DNA from 3 places in the Kitasatospora sp. NPDC086791 genome. Region 1 is predicted to be linked to each of the others. Evidence: riboswitches for the same ligand, from Rfam matches in the RefSeq annotation. Region 1 holds a riboswitch; each other region holds the start of a gene.
What was found. Region 1 has a riboswitch for S-adenosylmethionine ahead of AB0Q99_RS09415 (aminotransferase class V-fold PLP-dependent enzyme). Riboswitches for the same ligand answer to the same signal wherever they lie in the genome.

Region 1 (3,263 bases):
GGGGGAGGACCTCGACCGCTCGTCCACCGCGTGGGCGATGGACCGGATCATGAGCGGCGAGGCGTCCCCCGCCCAGGTGGCCGGCTTCATGATCGCGCTGCGGGCCAAGGGCGAGACGGTCGACGAGATCAGCGGTCTGGTGGACGCGATGTACGCGCACGCCGAACCGCTGCACGTCCCCGGCCCGGCGGTGGACATCGTCGGCACCGGCGGGGACCGGGCGAAGACCGTCAACATCTCCACGATGTCGGCGATCGTCGCGGCGGCGGCCGGTGCCAGGGTGGTCAAGCACGGCAACCGGGCCGCCTCCTCGTCCAGCGGGTCCTCGGACGTGCTGGAGAAGCTCGGCGTGGCGCTGGACCTGTCCGCCCGGCGGGTCGCCGAGGTGGTCGAGGAGGTCGGGCTCACCTTCTGCTTCGCGGCGAAGTTCCACCCCTCGATGCGGCACGCCGCCACCGCCCGGCGCGACCTCGGGGTGCCGACCGCCTTCAACATCCTCGGCCCGCTGACCAACCCGGCCAAGGTCACCTCGCACGCCATCGGCTGTTTCGACACCCGGCTGGCCGGGCTGATCGCCGGGGTGCTCGCCCGGCGCGGTTCGACCGCCCTGGTCTTCCGCGGTGACGACGGACTGGACGAACTGACCATCACCACCACCTCGCGGGTGTGGGTGGTGCGCGACGGGGTGGTCACCGAGACCTCCTTCGACCCGCGCGAGGTCGGCATCGAGCTGGTCGGCATCGAGGCGCTGCGCGGCGGGGACCCGGCGTACAACGCCGAGGTCGCGCGCCGGATGCTGGCCGGGGAGCGCGGGCCGGTGCGGGACGCCGTCCTGCTGAACACGGCGGCGGCGCTGGTCGCGCTCGACCTGGGCGACGCGCCGCTGACGGAGCAGCTCGCGGCGGGCATGGTCCGGGCGGCGGAGGCGATCGACTCGGGCGCGGCGGAGGAGCTGCTGCGGCGCTGGTCGGAGGCCACCAGCCGGAGCTGAAGCGGTAGTCGGGAGCCCGTGCCGGTACGCCGGCGCGGGCTCCCCGGCGTTCCGGCGGTGGGCGGGTGAGGCGGCGGGAGCGGTGTCCGGATCGTGGATGCCCGTTTGACCACCCCGCCGGACGCGACCTAGAGTCGACGGCAGGTCATGAGTGACAGCGTCAAGCCCCAGCTTGCTGTCCGGCAACCCTCCGTCCGTGGCGGGGTGCCCTGGGTGAGGACCGGGTCGTCACGGCAAACCGTCCGTGCGGCAAGCGCGGACGCCCGACGAGCAGCACTCCGGGGGTCCCCATACCCCGAAGGAGTGCATCCTCATGTCCCTCGCCACCGACATCTGCGCCCCCCTCGCCGTGCTGGGCGCCGACGTCCAGGTCCCGCTCGCCAGTGGTGAGAAGGTCGGCTACGCGGCGCTCGACTACGCGGCCAGCGCGCCGGCGCTGCAGCGGGTCTGGGACGACGTCGCCGCCTACGCGCCGTACTACGGCAGCGTGCACCGCGGGGCCGGCTACCTCTCGCAGCTGTCCACCGACCTCTTCGAGCAGAGCCGCCGTACCGTCGCCGACTTCCTCGACCTGCGCGAGGGCGACCAGGTGGTCTTCACCCGGGCCACCACCGACTCGCTCAACCTGCTGGCCGCCGCCGTTCCGGCCGGGACCCGGGTGTTCGCCTTCGAGACCGAGCACCACGCCTCGCTGCTGCCCTGGGCGCACGCCGGACTGGGCGTCACCTACCTGCGCGCGCCGCGCTCGTGGGCCGAGGCGGTCGCCGCGCTGGACGCCGCGCTCGCCGAGGCGCCCGAGGGCCCGAAGCTGCTCTGCGTCACCGGCGCCTCCAACGTGACCGGCGAGCTGTGGCCGGTCGCCGAGCTGACCCGGACCGCGCACCGGCACGGCGCGCGGGTCGTGCTGGACGCCGCCCAGCTGGCTCCGCACCACCGGGTCTCGGTGCGCGAGCTGGACGTCGACTGGATCGCCTTCTCCGGCCACAAGATCTACGCGCCGTTCGGCGCGGGGGTGCTGGCCGGCCGGGCGGACTGGCTGGACGCGGCCGAGCCGTACCTGGCCGGCGGCGGCGCGACCCGGACGGTGGCCCGGGAGACGGACGGCTCGGTGGCCGTGCAGTGGCACACTGGCCCGGCCCGGCACGAGGCCGGTTCGCCGAACGTCATCGGCGCCTACGCGATCGCCTCGGCCTGCCGGGCGCTGAGCGAGGCCGGCTTCGACGCGCTGGAGGCCCGGGAGCGGCAGCTGGTCGACCGGCTGACGGCGGGACTGGCGGAGATTCCGCAGGTCAAGGTGCTGAACTTGTTCGGCGCCGACTCGGCGCGGGTCGGCGTGCTGTCCTTCGTGGTCCGGGGCTGGAACAGCTCGCACTTCTCGGCCGCGCTGTCCGCCGAGTACGGCATCGGGGTGCGCGACGGTCTGTTCTGCGCGCACCCGCTGGTGCGCACCTTGCTGGGCGACGAGTCGGGCGTCGCGCCCAGTCCGGTCTCGGAGTGCGGTGCGCCGGAGCCCTCGCTGCCGGGTGAGCGCAGCCTGAACGCGATCCGGGTCAGCTTCGGCGCCGGGACGCCGGACGAGCACGTCGAGCGCCTCCTGACCGCCGTCCGCGAGCTGGTCACGGACGGCGCGGCCTGGAACTACCGCAACGAGGGCGGGCGTTGCGTCGCGACGGTGCAGGTCGACCGGGGCCGCCGGGAGGGCTGAGCCGGCCGCCCCGCTACTCGTCCAGGCCGAGGGCGAAGGCCGCCTCCAGGTCGTGCTGGGAGTAGGTGCGGAAGGCGATCTGGGTCTCGGTGTGCGCCACGCCCGGGACCTTGTTGAGCCGGCCCGGGATGACCTCGGCCAGGTCGTCGTGACGGCGCACCCGGACCATCGCCACCAGGTCGTACCCGCCGGTCACCGAGTAGACCTCGCTGACGCCCTCGATCGAGGCGATGGCCTCGGCGATCTCCGGGATGCGGTCGACACTGGTCTTGATCAGGACGATGGCGGTGATCACTGTTCGGGCTCCTTTGTGGGGTGGCGCCAGCGTATCGGGCGTCAGCCCGGTCGTCGCGGGGGGTGGCGGACCACGGTGCAGGCGTAGAGGAACCCGGCCGAGAAGCCGATCACGTGGACCAGGTAGGCCACCCCCGGGCCCGCCGAGTGCACCGACCACCACTGCAGGGCGAACCAGAGGCCGAGCACCAGCCAGGCCGGGAAGCGCAGCGGCAGGAAGAACAGCAGCGGGACGAGGGTGGTCACCCGGGCGCGCGGGTGGAAGCGCAGGTA
Region 2 (3,263 bases), on a different contig from region 1:
GGCACCGCGCTGCGGTTCGAACAGACGGCGGACGTCCTGCACCTGGTGCACCGGCTGCGCGCCGGTGAGCTCGACGGGCCGCGGGCGCTGGCCGAACTGGACGGGATCCGGCGGGCGCCGGCCCGCTGGCCCACCTGGGTGGCGGACCTCGGGGCACTGCCGGTCGGGGTGGGGGTCTGCCTCTTCCTGCAGCCGGTGGCGGCGAACGTGCTGGTGGCCGGGCTCGGCTCGCTGATCGTGGTGGGGCTGACCGCGCTCGCCCGGCGCCTGCCGTACCTGCGACCGCTGCTGCCCGTCACCGCCGGGTTCCTGGTCGCGCTGCTGGTCCTGTCGCTCGCCCGGGCCGCCGTGCTGGACGGGCCGCTGCGGACGATCGTGGCCACCCTGGCGATCCTGCTGCCGGGCGGACTGCTGGTCACCGGGCTGTCGGAGATCGCCGCGGGCGCGGCCAGCGCGGGTACGGCCCGGCTGGTGTCCGGCGCGGTGCAGCTGGCGCTGTTCCTCGCGGGGGTGGCCGCGGCCGCGACGGCGACCGGCATGCCGGCCACGGCACTGGCCAACGTGCAGGTCGCGAAGCCGAGCTGGTGGGTGATCGGGCTGGGGCTGGCGATCGCGGTGGCCGGGGTGGTGGTCAACGTCCACACCCCGCCCGCGGCCGTCCCGTGGATCGTCGCGGTGATCGCGGTGAGCGTGACCGTCCAGGTGGCGGTGGGGATGGCGCACGGCGCCGCGATCGGCGGCCTGGCCGGGGCGGTCTCCGCCGCGGTCGCGGCCACCCTGGTGCACTGGCTGCCGGGCGGTCGGCTCTGGCAGGTGCTCTACCTCCCGGCGTTCTGGATCGTGGTGCCGGGCTCCTTCGGCCTGTTGAACACCGCGCAGATCGAGGTCGGGAACGGGGCGCAATCCGTGCTGGCGGCCGTGTCGGCGGTGTTCGGGGTGTCGATCGGCACCCTGATCGGCTCGGTGATCAGCCGGATCCCCCGCCCCTCCCTCGTCGTCCCGCAGCTCCGGGCCTGAGCGGCGGGGCGGAGACGGAAGGGACGGGGAGAGGCGGGGAGGCCCGGCGGTCAGGGGTGGCGCAGGGCCTCGGTGAGGCGGTCGGCCGCCTCGACCACCGCCCGGGAGAGCTGCGCGCCGGGGTGGCGGGTCAGCCGTTCGATCGGGCCGGAGACGGAGACGGCGGCCACCACCCGGTTCGACGGGCCGCGGACCGGCGCGGAGACGGAGGCGACGCCGAGTTCGCGCTCGCCGATGGACTGCGCCCAGCCGCGGCGCCGCACGCCGCTGAGGGCGGTGGCGGTGAACCGGGCACCCTGCAGGCCGCGGTGGAGCCGCTCGGGCTCCTCCCAGGCGAGCAGGACCTGGGCGGCCGAGCCGACCTTCATCGGGAAGGTGATGCCCACCGGCACGGTGTCGCGCAGGCCGGACAGCCGCTCGGCGGCGGCCACGCAGATCCGGACCTCGCCCTGCCGGCGGTAGAGCTGGGCGCTCTCGCCGGTGACGTCGCGCAGGTGGGTCAGGACGGAGCCGGCGGCGGCCAGCAGCCGGTCCTCCCCCGCGGCCGCCGACAGCTCGGAGAGCCGGGGGCCGAGGACGAACCGGCCCTGCAGGTCCCTGGTGACCAGGCGGTGGTGTTCGAGTGCGACGGCCAGCCGGTGGGCGGTGGGCCGCGCCAGCCCGGTGGCCGCGACCAGCCCGGCGAGGGTGGCCGGACCGGCCTCCAAGGTGCCGAGGATCGAGGTGACCTTGTCGAGCACGCCGACGCCGCTCGTGTTCTGCATGGGAATGGGTACTCCGTCTCGAATCCCGTGAGCGGCGGGTGGGCCGTGCTCACGGAGGCCCCGGGCGTGGAGCCGGGGGGTGGTCAGCGCGGACGGGCCGGAGAAGTCGGCCGATTGCCTGCGCCGGGCACGAGACGGGTACGCGAAAGGGCCGGGGCGGGAAGCGCCCGGGCGAAGGACAGCACAGAGAGCACCGTGTCTCCTCATCTTTCCCGCGCCACAGTGGCGACAGGCCGGAGTTGGCACTGATCCCGGGCGGCACGGCGCGTACTTCGGACGCCGGGTCGACCGGGGAGCTGCCGGGGCTTCGTAGGGCCGGTCCCTCCACCCCTCTGGATGATTCGCCAGGAACCATACAAGATTCCCCGGCCGCCCCGTCAATCCTCCCCCCGCCACACGCGGGCGGCAGCGGGCCCCTGGGCCGGGGACGCACCGCCCCCGCCGACGGCCCGGCACCCCGCCCACCCCCGTGTGGCACAGTGGCCGGACCACCCCCAGCCGGGGCCGTGCCGTCACGAACCGAGGACTCCCGTGCCCGACTACAAGCCCGCGCCGCGCACGGTGGTCGAGGCCTGCTTCGACCCCCGGGGCACCGCCTCGCTCGACTACGTCTACGACGTCGCCGCGGCGGCCGGCCTCGCGGACCAACCGGTCCGGCTGGCGGTCCGCCGGCTGGAGGCGGCGGGCGTGCTGCGCCAGGAGGGGCGGGGCCGCAAGGGCCGCCTCCGGCTGACCGACGCGGGCCGCCTCCGCACCGACACGGACGCCCGGTTCATCGCGCTCGCCTACGCGCAGGACGCCGGACTCGCCCCCTGGGACGGCCTCTGGCGCCTCTACACCTTCTCCGTCCCCGAACAGCGCCGGGCCGAACGCGACGCGCTCCGCACCGCGCTGACCCGGCTCGGCGGCGTCCCGCTCGCGCCCGGCACCTACGTCAGCCCGCACGACCTCCTGCCCGAACTCCTCGGCGAGACCGCGCAGTCGACGGTCGACACCTACCTGATCACGGCGGAGGCCACCCGGCTGACCGGCCCGGGCTTCGCCGACCCCGCCTCCATCGCGGAACGCCTCTGGCCAGCGGCCGACACCGTCGCGGCGTACGGCCCGCTCGCCGACGCCCTCGGCGCCGCCGACGCCCGCACCGCTGCTCACGAATCCACCGGACTCGTCGCCACCGCGCTGCGCCTGGCCGACGCGTTCGGCCACGCGCTGGAGCAGGACCCGCTGCTCCCACCGGAGTTGCGGCCCTCACCCTGGCCGCCCGCGCGGCTGCGGCACGCCTTCCAGGAGCGCTGGACCGCGATCCGCGCACAGGCGCCGGACCTCCTGCTCTTCCGCGCCTTCGACCCGCCCGCCGAGCCCCCGCGCTAGCAACGGGCTGACGGACGTCGGGAGTCGACCCCGGCCGACGCCCGCCACGCCGTCACCAGCGGTCGTGCACCTGCGGCCGGATCCGGCGGTCATACAGCTCCCGCACCGCCT
Region 3 (3,263 bases), on a different contig from region 1:
ACCCGGAAATATTCCAGCCGGAATGCAACCGGCCGCCCGCGCATACGGAGAACGGAATTCCGTACGGACGGGCGGCCGAATGGCGGGGCGAGCAACCGAATGGCGGGCGGATCAGCAGCCGCCGGCCACCGCCGGGATGATCGAGACGCCGGCGCCGTCCTTGATCTCGGTCGCCAGGCCGTCGGCGAAGCGCACGTCGTCGTCGTTCACGTAGACGTTGACGAAGCGGCGCAGCTTGCCGGTGTCGTCCAGCAGGCGGGCGGCGATGCCCGCGTGGTTCTTCTCCAGGTCGGCGATGACCTCGGCCAGGGTGGCGCCCTCGGCGGTCACCTCGGCGGCGCCGCCGGTGTAGGTGCGCAGGATGGTGGGGATGCGGACGTTGGCGCTCATGGCTCTCCTTGCGGGGTCGGGCCTTGCGGGGTGGGGCCCTTGCGGTGCGGGCCGTGCGGGGCGGGGGAGGTTCAGGCGGACACGAGGCCGGCGGCGCGGAACGAGTCCAGCGTCGGGCGGATGACGGCGGTCATCCCGGCGTCGGAGACGGCGTCCAGGGTCTTCAGGCCGTCGCCGGTGTTGATCGCGACGGTCTCCTTGGCCGGATCCAGCTGCCCGGTCTCGACCAGCTTCTTCAGCACGCCGACGGTCACCCCGCCCGCGGTCTCGGCGAAGATGCCCTCGGTCCGCGCCAGCAGCCGGATCGCCGCCACCACCTCGGCGTCCGTGACGTCCTCCACCGCGCCGCCGGTGCGGCGGGCGATGTCCAGCACGTACGGGCCGTCGGCCGGGTTGCCGATCGCCAGCGACTTGGCGATGGTGTCCGGCTTGACCGGCCGGATCACGTCCCGGCCGGCCTTGAAGGCGGCCGACACCGGCGAGCAGCCCTCGGCCTGGGCGCCGAAGATCCGGTACGGCCGGTCCTCGACCAGGCCCAGCTTGATCAGCTCCTGCAGCCCCTTGTCGATCTTCGTCAGCTGCGAGCCCGAGGCGATCGGGATCACGATCTGCTCCGGCAGCCGCCAGCCGAGCTGCTCGCAGATCTCGTACGCCAGCGTCTTGGAACCCTCGCCGTAGTACGGCCGCAGGTTGACGTTGACGAAGCCCCAGCCCTCGCCGGCCGGGTCGCCGATCAGCTCCGAGCAGAAGCGGTTCACGTCGTCGTAGTTGCCCTCGATGCCGATCAGCTCGCCGCCGTACACCCCGGCCATGACGACCTTGCCCTGCTCCAGGTCGTGCGGGATGAACACGCAGGACCGGAACCCGGCCCGGGCGGCCGCCGCGCCCACCGCGCCGGCCAGGTTGCCGGTGGAGGAGCAGGACAGCGTCGTGTAGCCGAACGCCCGCGCCGCCTCGATGGCGCAGGCCACCACGCGGTCCTTGAACGAGTGCGTCGGGTTCCCGGAGTCGTCCTTGACGTGCAGCTGGGCGGTGAAACCGAGCTCCCGGCCCAGGTTGTCCGCCTTCACCAGCGGGGTCCAGCCCGGGTTCAGGTTGGGCTTGGACGCCACGTCGGCCGGCACCGGCAGCAGCGGCGCGTAGCGCCAGATGGACGTCGGACCGGCCTCGATCCGCTTGCGCAGCTCCTCGGCGCCCTCGCTGCCGAACTCGTAGGCGATCTCCAACGGGCCGAAGCACTCCAGGCAGGCGAAGCTCGGGCCGAGCGGGAAGCGGGTGCCGCACTCGCGACAGGACAGCGCGGCGGCGGGGCCGAGGTCGACGGGTCGGGGTCCCCCCGGCCGAAGGCTGGGGGAAGGTGCGGCGGTGTCGATAGCCATGATGGCGAGGCCTCTCTCCTCATCTTCCCTGCGGCGCGGTCGCGCCACAGGCCGGAATTGGCACCTGTCCCGCCGGGGCCTGTCGAGACAGCCGCGCGAGAAGGTTGCCGGGACGTCAACGGGCCGTTCCCTCAGTCCCTCTGGATGAGCTTGTGAAATTGTGGTGGTGCTCAACGGCGACCCCGGCGTGCAAAGGTCCGACCGCTGTACGAAGACTGTATCCGAAGGCGTCAACCCTGAACGGGACCGTCCGCCACGCGAGATGACCCGTCCCACCCGACCCGCCGAGGAGACTTCCGTGCCCGCCGAACCGACTCCCGCGCTCCTCCCGCAGGCGGCGTCCTGGCTGCGCCGCCGCTCCTGGAGCGCGGCCGACCGGCCGGTCGACACCCTCCTCGCGGCCAAGGAGCGCACCGGGCGCACGGTCAGCGTGGTCCTCCCCGCCCTGGACGAGGAGGCCACCGTCGGCGACATCGTCCGCACCGTCCGCCGCGAGCTGATGGAACGCCTCCCGCTCGTCGACGAGCTCGTCGTGGTCGACTCCGGCTCCACCGACGCCACCGCCGCCGTCGCCGCCGAGGCCGGCGCCCGGGTGGAGCACCGGGACGCCATCCTGCCCCGGCTGCCCGCCGCCCCCGGCAAGGGCGAGGTGCTCTGGCGGTCCCTGCTGGTCACCCACGGCGACATCGTCTGCTTCGTGGACGCCGACCTGCGCGAGTTCGACCCGGCCTTCGTCTCCGGCATCGTCGGCCCGCTGCTGACCGACGAGTCCATCCACCTGGTCAAGGCGATGTACGACCGCCCGCTGGAGACGGAGTCCGGCGCGGTCGTCCCGGCCGGCGGCGGCCGGGTCACCGAACTCGTCGCCCGCCCCCTGCTCAACCTGCACTGGCCGGAACTCGCCGGTTTCGTCCAGCCCCTCGGCGGCGAGTACGCGGCCCGCCGCTCGCTACTCGAACGGCTGCCCTTCCCCACCGGCTACGGCGTCGAACTCGGCCTGCTGGTGGACGCGTTGGAGCTGGCCGGCCTGGACGCCCTGGCCCAGGTGGACGTCGGCGTCCGGCACCACCGCCACCAGGACGGCCAGGCCCTGGGCCGGATGGCCGCCACCATCTACCGCACCGCCCTCGAACGCCTGGACCGCGCCCACCGGCTCAAGGCCTCCGCCGACCTGGTCCACCCGCAGCTCACCCAGTTCACCCGCGACCCGGAGAGCCGCGCCTTCACGGCGTACACCCACCCGATCACCGCCCTGGAACGCCCCCCGATGCACACCGTCCCCGAATACGCCACCCGGCATTGAGGGGTTTGCCGCGCCGGACCCCCGGCAACATCCCACCCATGGGCGATCTCACGACCGAACGTTCGAGTGCGACCGGCACCGCCCCCGTCCTGGTGGCCTCCAACCGGGGACCGGTGTCCTTCAGCACCGCCGACGACGGCACGCTGACCCTGCGGCGCGGCGGCGGGGGCCTGGTCTCCGGACTCTCCGCC

Region 2: linked by a shared signal. The riboswitch ahead of AB0Q99_RS01490 (IclR family transcriptional regulator) and the one ahead of AB0Q99_RS09415 (aminotransferase class V-fold PLP-dependent enzyme) in region 1 are both predicted to bind S-adenosylmethionine.
Region 3: linked by a shared signal. The riboswitch ahead of thrC (threonine synthase) and the one ahead of AB0Q99_RS09415 (aminotransferase class V-fold PLP-dependent enzyme) in region 1 are both predicted to bind S-adenosylmethionine.

The regions. Positions count from the first base shown of each region.
Region 1 is NZ_JBFBOC010000004.1:100,759-104,021, forward strand. Features, by position in the region: gene trpD (anthranilate phosphoribosyltransferase) at 1-991, shown strand, start outside; SAM riboswitch class IV at 1,135-1,253, shown strand; gene AB0Q99_RS09415 (aminotransferase class V-fold PLP-dependent enzyme) at 1,305-2,696, shown strand; gene AB0Q99_RS09420 (Lrp/AsnC ligand binding domain-containing protein) at 2,710-2,991, opposite strand; gene AB0Q99_RS09425 (rhomboid family intramembrane serine protease) at 3,033-3,263, opposite strand, start outside.
Region 2 is NZ_JBFBOC010000001.1:389,993-393,255, forward strand. Features, by position in the region: gene AB0Q99_RS01485 (threonine/serine exporter family protein) at 1-1,017, shown strand, start outside; gene AB0Q99_RS01490 (IclR family transcriptional regulator) at 1,068-1,781, opposite strand; SAM riboswitch class I at 1,982-2,124, opposite strand; gene AB0Q99_RS01495 (PaaX family transcriptional regulator C-terminal domain-containing protein) at 2,313-3,152, shown strand; gene AB0Q99_RS01500 (aldo/keto reductase) at 3,205-3,263, opposite strand, start outside.
Region 3 is NZ_JBFBOC010000027.1:72,243-75,505, reverse strand. Features, by position in the region: gene AB0Q99_RS27280 (MoaD/ThiS family protein) at 112-390, opposite strand; gene thrC (threonine synthase) at 462-1,769, opposite strand; SAM riboswitch class I at 1,786-1,920, opposite strand; gene AB0Q99_RS27270 (glucosyl-3-phosphoglycerate synthase) at 2,068-3,072, shown strand; gene AB0Q99_RS27265 (trehalose-6-phosphate synthase) at 3,111-3,263, shown strand, end outside.